DNA from 3 places in the Massilia sp. S19_KUP03_FR1 genome. Region 2 is predicted to be linked to each of the others. Evidence: predicted binding sites of a transcription regulator. Region 2 holds the regulator's gene; each other region holds the start of a gene.
What was found. The regulator FNR, encoded in region 2, switches genes on or off when oxygen is low (the NO sensors DNR and NnrR bind a similar motif). The targets are predictions, from matches to a motif close to TTGATNNNNATCAA.
Positions count from the first base shown of each region.

Region 1: the regulator FNR is predicted to act here: its motif matches at 2,815-2,828, upstream of V6M87_RS15680 (universal stress protein).
Region 3: the regulator FNR is predicted to act here: its motif matches at 2,558-2,571, upstream of V6M87_RS20285 (universal stress protein).

Region 1 covers NZ_JAQQPS010000013.1:85,047-90,601, reverse strand. The annotation lists gene V6M87_RS15695 (glutathione peroxidase) at 1-390, shown strand, start outside; gene V6M87_RS15690 (zinc-dependent peptidase) at 395-1,258, shown strand; gene V6M87_RS15685 (hypothetical protein) at 1,336-1,899, shown strand; gene V6M87_RS15680 (universal stress protein) at 1,896-2,744, opposite strand; gene V6M87_RS15675 (SDR family oxidoreductase) at 2,910-3,647, shown strand; gene V6M87_RS15670 (VOC family protein) at 3,651-3,911, opposite strand; gene V6M87_RS15665 (2-hydroxychromene-2-carboxylate isomerase) at 4,608-5,219, opposite strand; gene V6M87_RS15660 (CmcJ/NvfI family oxidoreductase) at 5,235-5,555, opposite strand, start outside.
Region 2 covers NZ_JAQQPS010000006.1:59,280-64,834, reverse strand. The annotation lists gene V6M87_RS08225 (haloacid dehalogenase type II) at 59-784, shown strand; gene V6M87_RS08220 (YqaE/Pmp3 family membrane protein) at 828-1,022, shown strand; gene hemN (oxygen-independent coproporphyrinogen III oxidase) at 1,167-2,552, shown strand; gene fnr (fumarate/nitrate reduction transcriptional regulator Fnr) at 2,549-3,289, opposite strand; gene V6M87_RS08205 (glycoside hydrolase family 13 protein) at 3,520-5,370, opposite strand.
Region 3 covers NZ_JAQQPS010000019.1:104,859-110,413, reverse strand. The annotation lists gene V6M87_RS20290 (cation-translocating P-type ATPase) at 1-1,644, opposite strand, end outside; gene V6M87_RS20285 (universal stress protein) at 1,646-2,461, opposite strand; gene V6M87_RS20280 (Hsp20/alpha crystallin family protein) at 2,753-3,196, shown strand; gene V6M87_RS20275 (TraR/DksA family transcriptional regulator) at 3,207-3,569, shown strand; gene V6M87_RS20270 (universal stress protein) at 3,583-3,987, shown strand; gene V6M87_RS20265 (bifunctional acetate--CoA ligase family protein/GNAT family N-acetyltransferase) at 4,098-5,555, shown strand, end outside.

The sequences.
Region 1 (5,555 bases), on a different contig from region 2:
GACCTGGGTTTTGGCATGCGCTCGTGGCGCTATTCGATGCTGGTCAAGGATGGCATTATTGCCAAGGTGTTCATCGAGCCGGACCAGGAGGGCGATCCGTTCGAAGTATCGGATGCCGATACCATGCTGGCCTACATCAACCCGCAAGCGAAGAAGCCGGAACCAGTGGTGATGTTTTCCAAGCCCGGCTGCCCGCATTGCGCGCGCGCCAAGGCGCTGCTGAACGACCGGGGCATTGCCTTCACCGATATCTCGCAAGATAAAAAAATCAATACCAGTGTGCTGCTGGCGCTGTCCGGGCAAATGACGTGGCCGCAAGTGTTCCAGGGCGGACGCCTGATCGGCAATGCCGACGCGCTGGAAGCCCATTTCGGCAACGCTGCCGCGTAAGCGTATGGAAGCCTGGATCCTCGCTGGCCTGGCCCTGGCGGGCGCGGCATGGTGGGCGCTGCCTCGCTGGCGCTTGCGCCGGGCCCTGTCGAGGCCGCTCCCGGCGTCCGCGCTGGACGTGCTGGAACAAAATGTGGCCCAGTATCGGGGAATGGATCCCGCGCTGCAGACCCAGTTGCAGGCGCTGGTGCGCCAGTTCCTGCACCAGAAAACCTTCGTCGGCTGCGCCGGCTTGCTGATCACCGAGGAAATGCGCGTGACGATCGCCGGCCAGGCTTGCCTGCTGCTGCTGAACCGCTATACCCGCGTGTATCCGGGCCTGGACACGATCCTGGTCTACCCCGACGCATTCACCGCGCCACGCAAGGAAGTCGATGCGGCCGGCGTGGTGCACGACGCGCCGCGCGGTTTACTGGGGGAATCCTGGGGCGACGGCCGGGTTCTGCTGTCGTGGCAGCACGTGCGCCGTGGCGGCCACGTCGAACCCGGTGCGCAAAATGTCGTCCTGCATGAGTTCGCGCATCAACTCGACAGTGAATCGGGCAGCAACAACGGTGCGCCTTACCTGGGCAGCGTGGAAAGCTACCGCAGCTGGTCGCAGGTGCTGTCGCATGATTTCGACGCCTTGCGCCACGACGCCATGTTTGGCGGCGTCGAGGGCGACGTGCTCGACCATTATGGCGCGACCAGCCCGGCCGAATTTTTTGCCGTGGCAACCGAGAGTTTTTTCGAGCATCCGTGGGCGCTGGCGGCGCGCCACGCGGCGCTGTATGGCGAGTTCCTGAAGTATTACCGGGTCGATCCGCGCGCCTGGGCGCCCGAACCGGCGCGCACGCCCGAGGCGCATTCGCACGGGCACTGGCAGTGAGCCTCAGTGTGCGGTCTCGTACAGAAGACACGATACACCCGGCGCATGATCGTGATAACCAACCGGAAGGAATCCATATGTCGACCATCATTGCAGGGCATTTCCAGCTTCAGGACGAAATAGAACAGGCAAGACGTGCCTTGGTCGACGCGGGGTTTACGCCTGACCGTATCAGCGCCTTTTATTTGACCGAGGCGGGCCAGCACAATGAAAGCCCGATCGGCGGCGACCACATCACCTCACCCGGTGCCAAGGAAACCCCGGAAGGACTGGCCCAGGGGGCGGTGGCCGGTGGCGCGGTCGGGCTTGCGGTCGGCGCGGCCACCGCGCCGGTTACCGGCCCGGTCGGTGCCATCGTGGGCGGACTGGTTGGCGCGCACGTCGGTTCGCTGTTCAGCTTTTCAAAAATGAAGGACCGCGGCGAGCATGAGACAGGCGACGTGGGCGCCGAGAATATGCGCGAACCGCGTCAGGCCGGCATGCTCATTGCCGTCGCTTTCGACGATCGGACAGGCGAAGCGCGCGCGGTGGACATCCTGCGTGGCCTTGGCGCACACCAGATCGAGCGCGCCAACGGGAATATCGTGGCCGGCGACTGGGCCGACTTCGATCCGACCAGCATGCCCGATGTGATTCGTTAATGCTCCAGCAGTACCGGCAAGTGCATGTGCGCCAGCACGGTGCGGGTCACGCCGCCCAGGAAGGTTTCGCGCAGCCGCGAATGGGAGTAGGCCCCCATCACCATCAGGTCGGCGGCGCTGTCGTCTGCCAGTGACAGCAGCGCTTCACCGACGACATTGCGGTTGAAGCGGCCGCTGCCACCGAGCGTGTGATGTTGCAGCGTCGCACGCACGCCATGGCGCGCCAGCCAGGGCAAGGGGTCGGCCATTTGCACGTCGCGCGCCACCCGGCCCGCAGCTTCCGCCTCGCACACCACCAGCTCCACCAGATCCGCATGGCGCACCAAGGGCAGGGCGCTGGCCAGCGCGCGGCCGGCTTCCCGGCTGCCGTCCCACGCCACCAATACACGTTGCGGAAAATACGGCGTGTCACCTGACGCGCGGTATGCCGCCGGCAGCACCAGCACCGGCCGGCCGGCATGCGGCAGCACTTGCACCACCAGTTCGCCCGGTTCTTCCGGCTGGCTCAGCACCAGCAGGTCGGCCACGCGCGCCTGCAACGCAAGGCCGCTGGCCGCTTCATCGTCGACCAGCCTGCCCTCGCAGGCCGGCATGCCGGGCACGCTCAATTGCTGCTCGAATGCCGCCAGGGCAGTACTGGCGCGTTCGCGCAAGAATGCCAGGTGCAGGGCCAGGTACTGGTCGTTGTCCGGCGCGGACGGGCCACGGTACAGCAACCGCGACACGCCGCTCAGCGCGGCCCCGACCAGCACACCGCCTGGTGCAACCAGGCCGGCGGCGCAGCCAACCCGCGCGGCGCAATGGGCATCCACATCAAGGTGGACAAGGACAGTCTGGTAAGCCATGGGGCACCTCGCATCGATTTGTGAACCTTATTATAGGAAGTTGGCGCGGCGCGTCCACACACTGTCCGAGTTGATCATGATCAAACTTCGATTGCGTCTTGTCCGTAGACTCGTGCAGATGGCTTGCGCGCAAGCCATCCACCTGTCGATTTTTCCGGAGAGAAAATGAGCGAACGCAAAGTGGCCCTGGTTAACGATGGAATGAGCGCGCTGGGCAGCGCCGTCTGCCGGCGCCTGCATCGAGAAGGCTTCCAGGTCACGGCCAGCTATCCGCCACACCAGAGCACGCCGGAAGCATGGCTTGCGGCCCAGCGCGACGACGGCTTTTCGTTCTCCGGCATTTGCGCCGACCCAGGCGCCGAGGCCGACTGCGCCGCGCTGGTCGAGAAAATGCTGGTGGCCCGCGACCGCCTCGACGTGCTGGTCAACCTCGCCATGTTGCCGGACCTTGGCGGTGCCAGCCTGCGCGACCTGACGCCGCGCCGCTGGCAGGCGGTCCGGGCGATGCTGGGTGGTGCTTTTCACCTCACCCATCAGGTGCTGCCAGTCATGCAGGCGCGCCAGTGGGGCAGGATCATCCAGATCGCGGCCGGGCCGGCCTGGCCCTTGCCCGGCGCCATTCAGGCGCCCGACCATGCTGCCGCCAACGCGGCGCTGCAAGGCTTTACCCGGGCGCTGGCGCTGGAAGTGGCGCGCCAGGGTGTGACGGTCAACACCATCGTGCCGGGTTGCCTCGCCTGCAACGTCGACGCCAGCGAGGCCAGCAGCCTGGCGCACATCCCGGTGGGGCGGCTCGGTGCGCCCGAGGAGGTGGCGGCGCTGGTGGCTTACCTGGCCTCGGATCTGGCCGGGTTCGTCACGGGCGCACAGCTCGCCATCAATGGCGGCCAGCATATGATGTGACGGTCAGGCCGGCGCTTCGCGGATCACCATCCAGGACGCACCGAACTGGTCGACCACCATGCCGAAGCGCTCGGCAAAAAAACTCGGCGCCAGCGGCATTTCCACCGTGCCGTCCTGCGCGAGCGCCGCAAAAATGCGCTCGGCCTGGGCATTGCTGTCGACCGACAGCGCCAGCGAACAGGCTTGCATGCCGGTCAGGGGCTGGCCGGGCATACCGTCCGACCCCATCAGGACCGAATCGCCGATCGCCATGGCAACATGCATGATTTATCCTGCCATGCCTCCGGCACCATGTCGCAACCGGGCGTGCCGCGAAACGGCATGGGCCGCATCACGATTGGACCCAGGTGTTCCTGATAAAACGCGACGGCTTCCGCAGCGCGTCCACCAAATTGCACGTATGCATCGATTTTCATTTCAGCGCCGCTTGAGGCCACCTCGAACAACAGCGCATTTGACAAATTGAACCAGTCGTCGAGGCCGCTGCGGAATTCGCGGTCGATTTCCGGGGTCATTTAGGTTAGTGACAGGAAGATTGCAACGCATCTGCGAGCATCTTGGGCCCGTTTTCCTCAGGCATGATGCCCGGTTCCCCGTTTAGAACGCCTGCACCCTCGTTCTTTCAAAAAGACGAGCCGTTGCAAGTTGTCGCTGGCAGTTTTGAGGTGTAACGCGAAGGTGGCGCGCACGATGCCCTTGCAGCGCATAAGTATTCCGCCCATGTGGCTTTAGAGGTCGCCTTATGTTGCCAGCAGCGGTCCTCTCTATGGAAACCTCAGGTTTGACATACAGCGGCGCCGCATCCCGCACTTGGTCATTTCCTTTCTCAGCGCCAGAGGTTTTCAGTACGCAGCCTGTCGAACTTGAAGAAGCACATAGATGGCTTTTGTTTACGAGATTGCTCAAGCGAAGAGAGTTGCCTCGGAACATATATTGTCTTCTTGGCGCCACGGCACGCAATCATGCTGCTGCCGCCGTTACCATTGTCGCAGCGTAAGCGATCGCATCTTCGAGACGGTCATTCCCCCAGAACATCTCGTCGCCAACGAAAAACATGGGCGCGCCAAAGATGCCGCGGGCCTGGGCATCGGCTGTGCGCGCACGCAGCGCGGCCTTGCACGCATCCGTTTTAGCTGCCGCGATGAGCTCTGCACTGTCAGCGCCAAGTCCGGCGAGAATCCCGGCCAGCACCGCCTCGTCGCCAATTTCGCGGTCGTCCGCGAAATTGGCCAGCATGACCTGTTCACAGAAACCTTCAAGCCAGGACGTGCCTTCGCCCTGTAGCGCGATGCGCGCGGCAAGCAGCGCATTACGGGGAAATACGGATGGGCGTTGCCAGCGCAAGCCGTATTTCACGCACTGGCGGCGCATGTCACGCCATACGTAATCGCCTTTCAGCGTCTGCAGCACGAATGGCGACGTCTCCCACCCGAGCGACTTGAAGATCGGGCCGAGCATGAACGGCTTCAGCTCGACACGCAGGTTGGCAGCGGCCGCTGCGCGCCGTATCCGCATCATGCTCAGGTAACTATAGTTGCTGCCGAAATCGAACCAGAATTCGATGATGTTCATTTAGCGTGGATCCTGTCAGTCGAAGATGAGGAGGCAACGGATCTCGATACTCTCACGGGGAGGCGTATCGGTCGGCGTGGCCGGATGGGTGAATGCCGCGTGCGGCGTATGGCATGGCATGTCGATGGCCGAGTCGTATTGCTTGAAAAGCAGCACCTCATCGAACTGCATCCCATGGAAATAGGTCCAGGCGTGGGCCGGGTTGTACAGCACTTCGAAGACTTCGCCGGTGCGGTTCGGATAGACAATGTCCGCAGCGACCAGGTCCGCCGGATCGACGGTACGGGTATCGCATACGGCCAGTGGCGCGTCCAGGATCGGCATGCGCGTCGTGCG
Region 2 (5,555 bases):
GGCAGCATGCCATCGGTGTAGGATACCGGCATCGTCGTCAACCGGAAGGGGCACTTTCATGAGCGCTTCATTTGAACACATCGGCATGCTCGGCTTCGACGTTTTCGGCACCGTCGTCGACTGGCGCACCAGCGTCGCTCGTGCTTGCGAGCCGTTCCTGCGCAAGCACGGCATCGCAGCCGATCCGCTGGCCTTTGCCGACGCCTGGCGCGCCGGCTACCAGCCGGCCATGGAAGAAGTGCGCAGCCACCGCCGGCCCTGGGTCAAGCTCGATATCCTCACCCTCGAAAACCTGCAAACGGTGCTGCAGCAGCATGGCGTGAGGGCAGAAGATATCCCCTTCATCGCGCTGGAAGATCTGAACCGCTGCTGGGAGCGGCTCGACCCGTGGCCCGACGCGGTCGAAGGGCTGCTGCGCCTCAAGCAGCGCTTCGCCATCGCGCCCTTCTCGAACGGCCACATCGCCGGCATGCTGCGCCTGGCGCGCTACGGCCGCTTGCCGTGGGACGTCATCCTTGGCGCCGAAATCGCCCATGCCTACAAGCCGCAGCCGGCGGTGTACCTGGCGTCCTGCGAGGCGGCTGGCCTGGCCCCCACCGAAGTGTGCATGGTGGCGGCCCACAACAACGACCTGCTCGCTGCGCGCGCCCTCGGCCTGCGCACCATTTTCCTGCGCCGGCCGCACGAGCACGGGCCGCAGCAAAGCACCGACCTGGCGCCCGACCACGCGTGGGATGTCGTCGCCGAAAGCATGCTGGACGTGGCGCATGCACTTGGCTGCTGAGCTCACGTATCATGGACGTTAATTCACCCCTCAAGGAGTTTTCATGCGCCTGCTTATCGCTCTCATCCTGCCCTGGCTTACCTTCTTCACGATCGGCCGCCCCATCGCCGGCGTCATCTGCCTGATCCTGCAAATCACCGTGATCGGCTGGCTGCCGGCCGCCATCTGGGCCGTGTATGCACTCAGTCAGTACAACACTGACAAAAAAATCGACGAGGCGATGCGCCAGCGCGGTTGATTTGCCCCAGCATCTGCCTCCGCCGCTATCACAGCTGGCTGGGGCATATTTGATGCAGCGCAAAGATTTTAAAGAGCCGTCTTTCTACACTCCCTGCAACAGGATCTTGCTCAAGCCCGGGCGGTCCATCAGCAGGAAGTGTCCATGTCTTTAGTTTCTCCCACGTTCGATGCGCCGCTGCTGCGCAAACTCGGCCGCCCCGGTCCGCGCTACACCTCGTACCCCACCGCCGACCGCTTCCAGAACGGGTTCGGCTACCGCGACTATCTCGCCGCCGTGGCCCACCGCCGCACGCGCCAGAGCGGCACGCCGCTGTCGCTGTACGTGCACATCCCGTTCTGCGCGTCGATCTGCTACTACTGCGCCTGCAACAAGATCGTCACGCGCGAGCGCGACAAGGCCGCCGTCTACCTCGATTACCTGAAGCGTGAAATCACCATGCAGGCGGCACTCTACGACGGCATGAACCGCGTCGACCAGCTGCACCTGGGCGGCGGCACGCCGACCTATCTGTCGGACGCGCAAATGGACGAGCTGATGGCGCACCTGCGCAGCCACTTTCAATTCGCGCCCGACGCGGTGGGCGAATATGCCATCGAAATCGATCCGCGTACGGTCACGGTGGAGCGCATTGCCAGCCTGCGCCGGCAAGGCTTCAATCGTTTGAGCCTGGGCGTGCAGGATTATGACGAGCGGGTGCAGCGCGCCGTGAACCGCATCCAGCCCGAGGTGCAGACCCAGGCGATCATCGACGCCGCCCGGGCATTTGGCTACCGCTCGGTGAACATCGACCTGATCTACGGCCTGCCGCTGCAGACGCTTGCGACGATGGCGACCACGCTCGAGCGGGTGATCGCGGCCGACCCGGACCGCATCGCGCTGTACCACTACGCCCACATGCCGCACCTGTTCAAGGCGCAGCGCATGCTGCAGGACGCTGACATGCCCGGCGCCGACGCCAAGCTGGCCATGCTGGGCCTGGCCATCGAACGGCTGGCTACGGCGGGGTATGTGTATATCGGCATGGACCATTTCGCCAAGCCGGACGACGAGCTGGCGGTGGCGCAGCGCCAGGGCCGGCTGCACCGCAACTTCCAGGGCTATTCGACGCATGCCGACGCCGACATCGTCGCGTTCGGCGTGTCCGCCATCGGCGCCGTGGGCGCCACCTACAGCCAGAACGCCAAGCACCTGACGGCCTACTATGCCGGCATCGACGCCAGCACGCTGCCCATCGAACGGGGCGTGACGCTGTCCATGGACGACGCGCTGCGGCGCTCCCTGATCGGGAGTTTGATGTGCCATTTTGAGCTGTCGGTGGCCGCCTTCGAGCAGGCGTTTCCGATCGCCTTTGCCGATTATTTCGCGCAGGAGCTGGCGGCGCTGGCCGACCTCGAGGCCGACGGCCTGGCCACGGTTACGCCCGACTGGATCACGGTCACGCCGAAAGGGCGCCTGTTAATCCGGAATATCTGCATGGTGTTCGACCGCTACCTCGAGTCTGGCCAGCGCCATTCCGCCACGGTCTAAACGAGTGGGCTGCACTGCTCCGTGCCGGCCGCGAGCGCCTGCAGGCGCGCCGGTTCGCGCAGGGTGATGGCGCGCTTGGTCACTGCCAGCAGGCCGAGCGTCTTGAAGCGTGACAGCAGGCGGCTGACGCTTTCGATGGTCAGGCCCAGGTAATTGCCGATGTCTTCGCGCGACATGCGCAGCTCGAACTGGGTCGAGGAGTAGCCGCGCGCGGCGTAGCGGGCCGCCAGGTTGGTGAGAAACACCGCGAAGCGCTGCTCGGCGCGCATATTCCCCAGCAGCAGCATGACGTTCTGCTCGCGCGTGATTTCGCCGCTCATCATGCGGTGGAAGTGGCGCAGCAGATTCGGCATCTCGCCAAACAGGCCTTCGAGCGTATCGAAGGGAATCTCGCATACTTCGCTGTCTTCCAGCGCCACCGCGTCGCACTGGTGCCGTTCGCTGCTGATGGCGTCCATGCCGAGCAGTTCGCCGGCCATCTGGAAGCCGGTGATCTGCTGGCCGCCGGCGGCGTTGATCTGGGAGGTCTTGAAATGGCCGAAGCGGATCGCGTACAGCGACTTGAATGGCGCATCCATCTGGTACAGGCGTTCGCCGCTGGCGATGCGGCGGCGGCGGCCGATGACCTGGTCGAGGCGGGCCATGTCGTTGTCGGACAGGCCCATGGGCAGGCACAGCTGGTGCATGCTGCAGGTGGCGCAGCCGGCTTTGATGGCGGGGAGGGGGGAAGTTGTCATGGCGCCGATTCTACTGCTTCGTGCTGGCTCATGGTGCGAAACGGGCATTTTAGCGGTAGACGGCGCGGCGGCGCTTTGCGGCGCTGCCGCGCGAGCGTTATCGATTTTGTCGAAGTGGTATGGGTTCCCGCCTGCGCGGGAATGACGTATCTGAGAGCGCTGGCCTTGAAAACGTCATCCCGGCGCAGGCCGGGATCCATGCTGAATTTGCAGCACCAACCCGGCGTCGTTCAGTTCAACTCCAGCACCACCGCCGACCGCGCCGGCAATTTCACCTCGGTCCGCAAATCAAAGCGCGCGCCGGTCAACACATCGACCCCGCCGCTGACGCCAGCGAGCATCTCGCGGAAGCGCTCAGCCTTGAGTACCTTCTCGCCGGGGTTGTTGTTGAAGGCGACCATCACCTTCTTCTTGCCGTCATAGCGGAAGTAAACGTAGGTGTTTTCTTCGGCCCCGTAATGCATCATTTTCCCGTGATGGATCAGCGGCTGCGTCTTGCGCCAGTTGACCAGCTTTTTGACAAAGGCCTGCGCTTCGGCTTCTTTGGCGCCGAGGTTGCGGCCGCTGAAAGCGTCGATGCTGTCGCCCTTCCAGCCGCCCGGGAAATCGGTGCGGTAGCTCGAGTCGTTGCGTTCCTTGGTCGAACTGGTCATGAGGATTTCGTCGCCGCTGTAGAACTGCGGAATGCGCGGCATGGTCATCAGGAACACAATGTCCATCTTGTACTTGCCCATGTCTTCACCCACCACGCTGTAGATGCGCGAGGTATCGTGGTTGCCGGCGAAGACAACCAGATTGCCCGGATTCGGGTACAGGTAATCGAGCGACAGCGTCTCGTAGACATTCGAGAAGACGTTGCCGCCATTGGCGTCGGCCAGGCCGTCGCGCATCGCTTCGGTCATCGGGAAGTCCATCATGCTCGGCATCGAGCTGACGTACCCGTCCGGATTGACTTTGCCCTTCTGCCAGTGCGCCACCACGGCCGGCTGCTTGTGCCACTCTTCGCCGACCAGGTTGATGTTCGGGTACTCGGCCATCACGCGCCGCGTGTAGTCGGTCAAAAAGGCGCCGTCGGAGTAGCCGAAGGTGTCGATGCGCAGGCCCGACAAGCCAGCGTTTTCGATCCACCAGATATTGTTCTGGATGAGGTAATTGGCCACCAGCGGATTGGTCTGGTTCAGGTCGGGCATGCCCGGTGCAAACCAGCCGGTGGTGAAGTTCTCCTTGTCCTCGGTCGATGCGTACGGGTCCTGCACCGCGGTGTGATGGTGTTGCGTGGCGACGAATTTGGCCCCGTGGTTGACCCAGTCCGGCGTCGGCTTGTCCTTCATCCACCAGTGGCCAATGCCGATGTGCGACAGCACCACGTCCTGGATCAGGCCAATGCCTTGCGTGCGTGCGCTGTTTGACAGGCGCAGATAGTCGTCATTGCTGCCGTAGCGCGGATCGATCTTGTAGTGGTCGGTGGCCGCGTAGCCGTGATAGGACGCGTTCGGCATGTCGTTAACCACCAGCGGGGTTGGCCACAGCTGGGTGAAGCCCATGTCCTTGATGTAGCCGAGACGGTCGATCATGCCCTGGATGTCGCCGCCGTGGCGACCGTATCCGAGCTGGCGGTTGCCCTTGTCGGCCATGCCGGCCACCGTGTCGTTGGACGGGTCGCCGTTGGCGAAGCGGTCGGGCATGAGCAGGTAAATCACGTCGCTACTGTCGAAGCCGTGGCGCTGGCTTGAACCTGGCGCGCGCTGGCGCAGCTGGTAGCGGTATTGCGCCGTGCGGCCATTGCCCTTGAAGGCGATGTCGAAGGCGCCAGCCGCCGCATCCTTGTCCATGTCCAGGTCGATGAACAGGTAATTCGGATTGGCCACGCGGGTCACGCCGGCGATGCGCACGCCGGGGTAATTGAGCGTCGGTTGCAGCTCGGCGATACGCGCGCCGTGCACCATCAATTGCAGCTTGTTGCTGGCCATGCCGGCCCACCAGAACGGCGGCTCGAGGTGCTCGATGGCAGGTGCGGCAAGGACGGCCTGCGGCTGCAAGGCCGTTATTACCAGCAACATCGCGAGGGCAAAAGTCTTCATGGTTGTCTCCATTTTATGTGATTAGGAAGGTCAGTCGATACTGTAGTCAGACTACGAAAATGCGGTGTGGCAAGTCGAAAAACGTGCCCCAACTGGCTGGATGGGCGCAAGAATAACCGATCGGTAGCGCAGCGGACAAGATCGGCAATTTTAGTCTAGCTACACCTGCATGTTTAGCCAGGTAT
Region 3 (5,555 bases), on a different contig from region 2:
CAGTTTCTGGCCGGGTGCAATGCGCGCGCAGACGCTGAGGGTGGCAAGGCGTTCAGCCAGCCCGGCCGCATCGAGCGCATCGAGTTCAGTGCCGGTCAGGGCCGGTGTGTCGTCCAGTCCGGCCTGCAGCGCAATCGCGTGGGCCGTGTCCGGATGGTCGCCGGTGATCATGACGACCCGGATGCCGGCCTGGCGGCATTGCAGGACGCAGGCCGGGATCTCGGGCCGCAGCGGGTCGGCCAGCGCCAGCAGGCCATCGTAGCGCAGCGCGAGGTCGGCGGCCTGCGTCGGCCAGATTTCTTCGGGCAGGACAGCGTGCGCGACGGCCAGCACGCGCAGGCCGCCTTGCGCCATCTCGGCGGCTGCCGCCAGCGCGCTGGCGCGGGTGCTGGGGTCGAGTTCGCACCAGTTGAGGATGGTTTCCGGTGCGCCCTTGGCGGCGGCGACCAGGCGGGCGTCGCCGCGGCGCCAGACCTGCACCAGCGCGCGCTGCTGCGCGCTGACGCCATACTCGTGCAGCAGCACCCAGTCGGGATGGCGCTGCGGCGCCGCCAGGCTGGCTTGCCCAAGGCGCTGCACTGCCTGGTCGATCGGATCGGGACCTCGCGCGGCGCTGGCCAGGCGCGCCGTCTCGACCAGCGTGGCGAAGCCAGCCGGCAGCGCGCCAGGCGTCACCGGGTGGCGCACACCATGCGCTTCGAGGGCCACCACTTCCATGCGGTTGGCGGTGAGCGTACCGGCCTTGTCGACGCACAGCACCGAGATGGCACCCAGCGTCTCGATGGCTGCCAGGCGCCGCGTCAGCACGTGCTGCCGGGCCAGGCGCCAGGCGCCGATGGCGGGAAACACCGTCATGATCACCGGCAGCTCTTCCGGTAACATCGACATGGCCAGTGCAATGCCGGCCAGCAGTGCTTGCGGCCAGTCGCCGCGCAGATAACCATACACCAGCACCAGCGATGCGCTGAGCGCCAGCCCGACCACGGCAAAGGCGCGCGCCAGCGCTGTGCCCTGGCGTTGCAGCGGCGACGGGGCCGCACGCACGCCTTGCAGCGATGCGGCAATCCGGCCGAGCTGGCTGCGCGCGCCGGTGGCGGCCACCTGTGCCACGCCATCGCCCTGGAGCACCAGCGCGCCGGCGAACAGCATGGCCGCGCCATCCTTGGTGACCGGCATCGATTCTCCCGTCAGCAGGGACTCGTCGGCCTGCATGCCATTGCTGCTGAGCAGGCGCGCATCGGCCGGCACCCGGTCGCCTTTATTCAGGGCGATGATGTCGCCCCGCACCACATCGGCGCCATCGATCGACTGCCAGCGCCCGCCCCGCAACACCTGCGCGCGCGGACTGGCCAGCGCGCGCAGGGCGGCCAGCGCGCGCTCGGTCTTGCCTTCCTGGTACAGCGACAGGCCCAGATTGACCACGACCATGCCGCACAGGAACAGGCCTTCGCCGGGCTGGCCCAGCGCGAGATACAGCAGGGCCGCGCCGGCCAGCAGCAGGAACATGGGTTCGCGCGCCGCGTCGGCGCCGATGCGGCGCCACGAGCGCCGTTCCGGCGCCGCCAGCGAATTCGGCCCGTGCGCGGCCAGGCGGCGCGCGGCTTCGGCCTCGCTTAACCCGTCCCCATCGTGGCGTGCGCCCATGTCAGTGCGCCATCAGCACCGGCGCCGTCATGCTGTCCAGGATGGTTTCGGTGACGCCGCCGAGCAGCATTTCGCGCAGACGTGCGTTCCCGTAGGCGCCCATGACGAGCAGGTCGGTCTGGAGGTCGGCCGCCAGCGAAAGCAGCGCAACGCCGCCGTTGATGGACAGTGGCTCGGCATGCACCGTGCATTGCACGCCGTGGCGGGCCAGATACAGCGCCAGGTCGGCGCCGGGGTCGCGCCCGGCCGCGCCCGACGGCTGGAACAGGACGATATCGAGCGTGCCGGCCGCGCGCAGCAGGGGCAGGGCGCCCGCCACGGCGCGGGTCGCTTCCAGGCTGCCGTCCCAGGCCACCAGCGGACGGCGGGCCAGCGTGGCAAACTGGCCGGCATAGGGCAGCACCAGCACCGGGCGACCGCCGCCCATGACGACCTGCGCCGGCAGCGGGCCGGCCAGGTGGGCGGCGGCCGGGTCATCCGGGTCGGTCTGGCTCAGCACGACCAGGTCGGCGTAGCGCGCTTGCAGCACCAGACCGCCAGCCGGGTCGTCGTTGGTGTAGCGCCGCTCATGGCTGGGGACGCCCTCGGCAGCCGCGATGGTGTCGAAGCGCGCCAGCGCGGCCTCGTTGTGCGCGCGCAGTTCCGCCTGCTGCGCGAGGATCACTTCCACACCCGCTTCGACATAGCGCGAGATGCCGGAGAATGCGCTGCCGACCAGGTGGGCGCCGCAGCGCTCCGCCAGCTGCGCCGCATACCGGATGCGTGCGTCGGCGTGCACCGAATGGTCGACGTGGACGACGATGGTTTGGTAGGACATAACGGCCTCGCAGGCAATGTAAAAACGTCAGCGTACGGCGCGCGCGGGAGGCGGTCCAGCGCTACCTGCGTTCGCGCCGATATCGCTGAGCCGAATTTGACTTGCATCAAATGTATGTTGCATTGCGTCGCGGATGTGCGCACTTCCGCGACGCTTGGTGCATCTGCGGGTTTGTCAGCGCGAATTTGATGCAAATCATATCGCCGCGTCATGTGTCGCCGGTACGATTGCTCCGATGCCGTCACATTGACCTGGGGCAGACACTGGTAAAAATCTTTCTGGAGATCCATCATGTCCGCTTCCACCCGTTTCGATCCGATCGCGCGCATGCTGCGTGCCGAGCCGTTCCGCACCTTCGACGAATTCTTTTCCGACCTGCGCCTGCCGTCGTCGCTGCGCGCCGCCGACATGGCGCCGCGCGTGCGCATGGATGTCTCCGAGTCCGAACAGGCCTACAAGGTCATGGCCGACCTGCCGGGTGCAAAAAAAGAGGACATCAAGGTCAATATCGACGGCAACCAGGTCTCCATTTCCGCTGAGACCAGTTCGCAGAGCGAGCATGAAGGCGCCACGACGATCTGCCCGGAGCGTTTTTGGGGCCAGTTCTACCGCAGTTTCACCTTGCCGCAGGCGATCGACGACACCCAGGCCCACGCCGAATTTCGCGACGGCGTGCTGGAACTGGCGCTGCCCACGAAAACCGGCGGCAACGGCAAGCCGCTGGCCTTTTCCTGACGGCGGCGGCGTGCACAAGCTGACATCGTCCGACTTCGCCGAGCTCGAGCAAAAGCTGCGCGTCATGCGCATCGACGTGGTCGATGCCGTGCGCATGCGCCTGGCCGGTAGCGACACCGGCCAGGCGCGCAGCCTTGGCAGTTTGTCGGAGCAGGGCGACGCGGCGCTCGACGCCATGCTGGCTGACGACGACATCGCCCTCGTCCAGCACGAGCTGGCCGCGTTGCGCGACATTGACGCGGCCCTCAGGCGCATCGAATTCGACGTGGGCGGCATCTGCACGCAATGCGGGGCCGCCATTCCCATCGAGCGCCTGCGCGCCGTGCCGACCGCTGCCACCTGCGTCGCGTGCGCCGCAGCGCCGGCGTCCTAACGGCGCGGCCGGCATGTTCCAACGTATTCTCCTGCCGGTCGACGGCTCGCTGTCGATGGTCCCGCTGGTGCGCAAGGGCCTGGCGTTTGCAGCCGGCATCGGCGCGCACGTGGTGGTGCTGCACGTTGTTCCGGTAGCCGCGCGTGCACTCGACGCGGCTGCCGATGCACGCGCCGATCCTGCCCAAATCCTGGCCGACGTCACCGCCCAGGCGACGCTGCTGGGTGTGTCCTGCGAGGGCAAGCTGCTGGCCGGTGCCGAACCATGGCGGGCCATCCTGCAGGCCGCGGGCGAAGGCGACATCGACCTGATCTGCATGGGTTCGCACGGTCGCCACGGCGCCACCGAACACGTGCTGGCCAGCCAGACTGCGCGGGTGCTGGAACACACGCAGCTGCCGGTGCTGCTGTTTCGATAAAGGGACACCATGAGTGTACGCAACCTGCAGTACCTGTTTGCCCCGCGCTCGGTAGCGGTGATCGGCGCCTCCGGGCGCGCGCAGCGCGTGGGCACGACCTACTGGGCAATGTGCTGGCCAGCCCGTTCAAGGGCGTGGTCTACGCCGTCAACCCCAAGTACGAGACGCTGGCCGGCGTCCCGGTCTACCGCGACGTGGCGGCGCTGCCGGCCGCGCCCGACCTGGCCGTCATCTGCACCCCGGCTGCCACCGTTCCAGGCCTGATCCGCGCACTGGGCGCGCGCGGCACCCGCGCGGCGGTGATCCTGTCGGCCGGCCTCGGCGCGCCGTCCGCCACGCCGGGCGTGACACTGCGCCAGGCCGTACTCGACGCCGCCCGGCCTTACCTGTTGCGCATCCTGGGCCCCAACTGCGTCGGCCTGCTGGCGCCCGGCATTGGCCTGAACGCCAGCTTCGCCCATACCGCCGCGCTGCCAGGGCGCATTGCGTTCGTGTCCCAGTCCGGCGCGCTGGTCACGGCCATGCTGGACTGGGCCAAGTCGCGCGGCATCGGCTTTTCCCGCTTCATTTCCATCGGCGACAGCGCCGACGTCGACTTCGGCGACATCCTCGACTACCTGGCCAGCGACGCCGATACCGACGCCATCCTGCTCTACATCGAAGACATCCGCCATGCGCGCAAATTCATGTCGGCGGCGCGCGCTGCGGCGCGCGCCAAACCGGTCATCGTGCTCAAATCCGGGCGCGTCGCAGAGGGCGCGCGCGCCGCCATGTCGCATACCGGCGCGCTGGCCGGTTCGGATGCGGTGTACGACGCCGCCATCCGGCGCGCCGGCATGCTGCGCGTGCGCACCACAGCCGATCTGTTCAGTGCCGTCGAAACGCTGGCGCGCACCCACGCCCTGGCCGGTGAGCGCCTCGCCATTGTTACCAATGGCGGCGGGCCGGGGGTGATGGCCACCGACGCGCTCATTGCCGGTGGCGGCCAGCTGGCGATTTTATCAAGTGCCACGCTGGCCGCGCTCGACGCGCTGCTGCCAGCGACCTGGTCGCGCGCAAACCCGGTCGACCTGATTGGGGACGCACCGGCCGAGCGCTACCGCGCCGCGCTCGAGGTCGTACTGCGCAGCGGCGACGCCGACGCGGTCTTGCTGATCCATGCCCCCACTGCCATCGTGCCCAGCGTGGAAGTGGCGGCAGCGGTGGCTTCCATCGCGCGCGACGGTGCGCGCGGTCTGCTCACCTGCTGGCTGGGCGGCGACGCCCTGATCGATGCGCGCCGCCTGTGTGACCAGGCCGGCCTGGCCACGTTCGACACGCCTGAACAGGCCGTCGACGGTTTCCTGCAATTGGTCCAGTACGCGCGCAACCAGCGCCTGCTCATGCAAGTGCCGCCGGCGTCGGCGCCGTTTCAGCCCGACCGCGCAGCGGTGCATGCCCTGCTCGACGCGCACGGGGACGGCATGCTGTCCGAGCCCGCTGCGAAGGCCGTGTTTGCCGCTTACGGCATTCCGGTGGTGGCCACGCGCCTGGCGACCTCGCAGGATGCCGTGCTGGCGGCCGCGGCC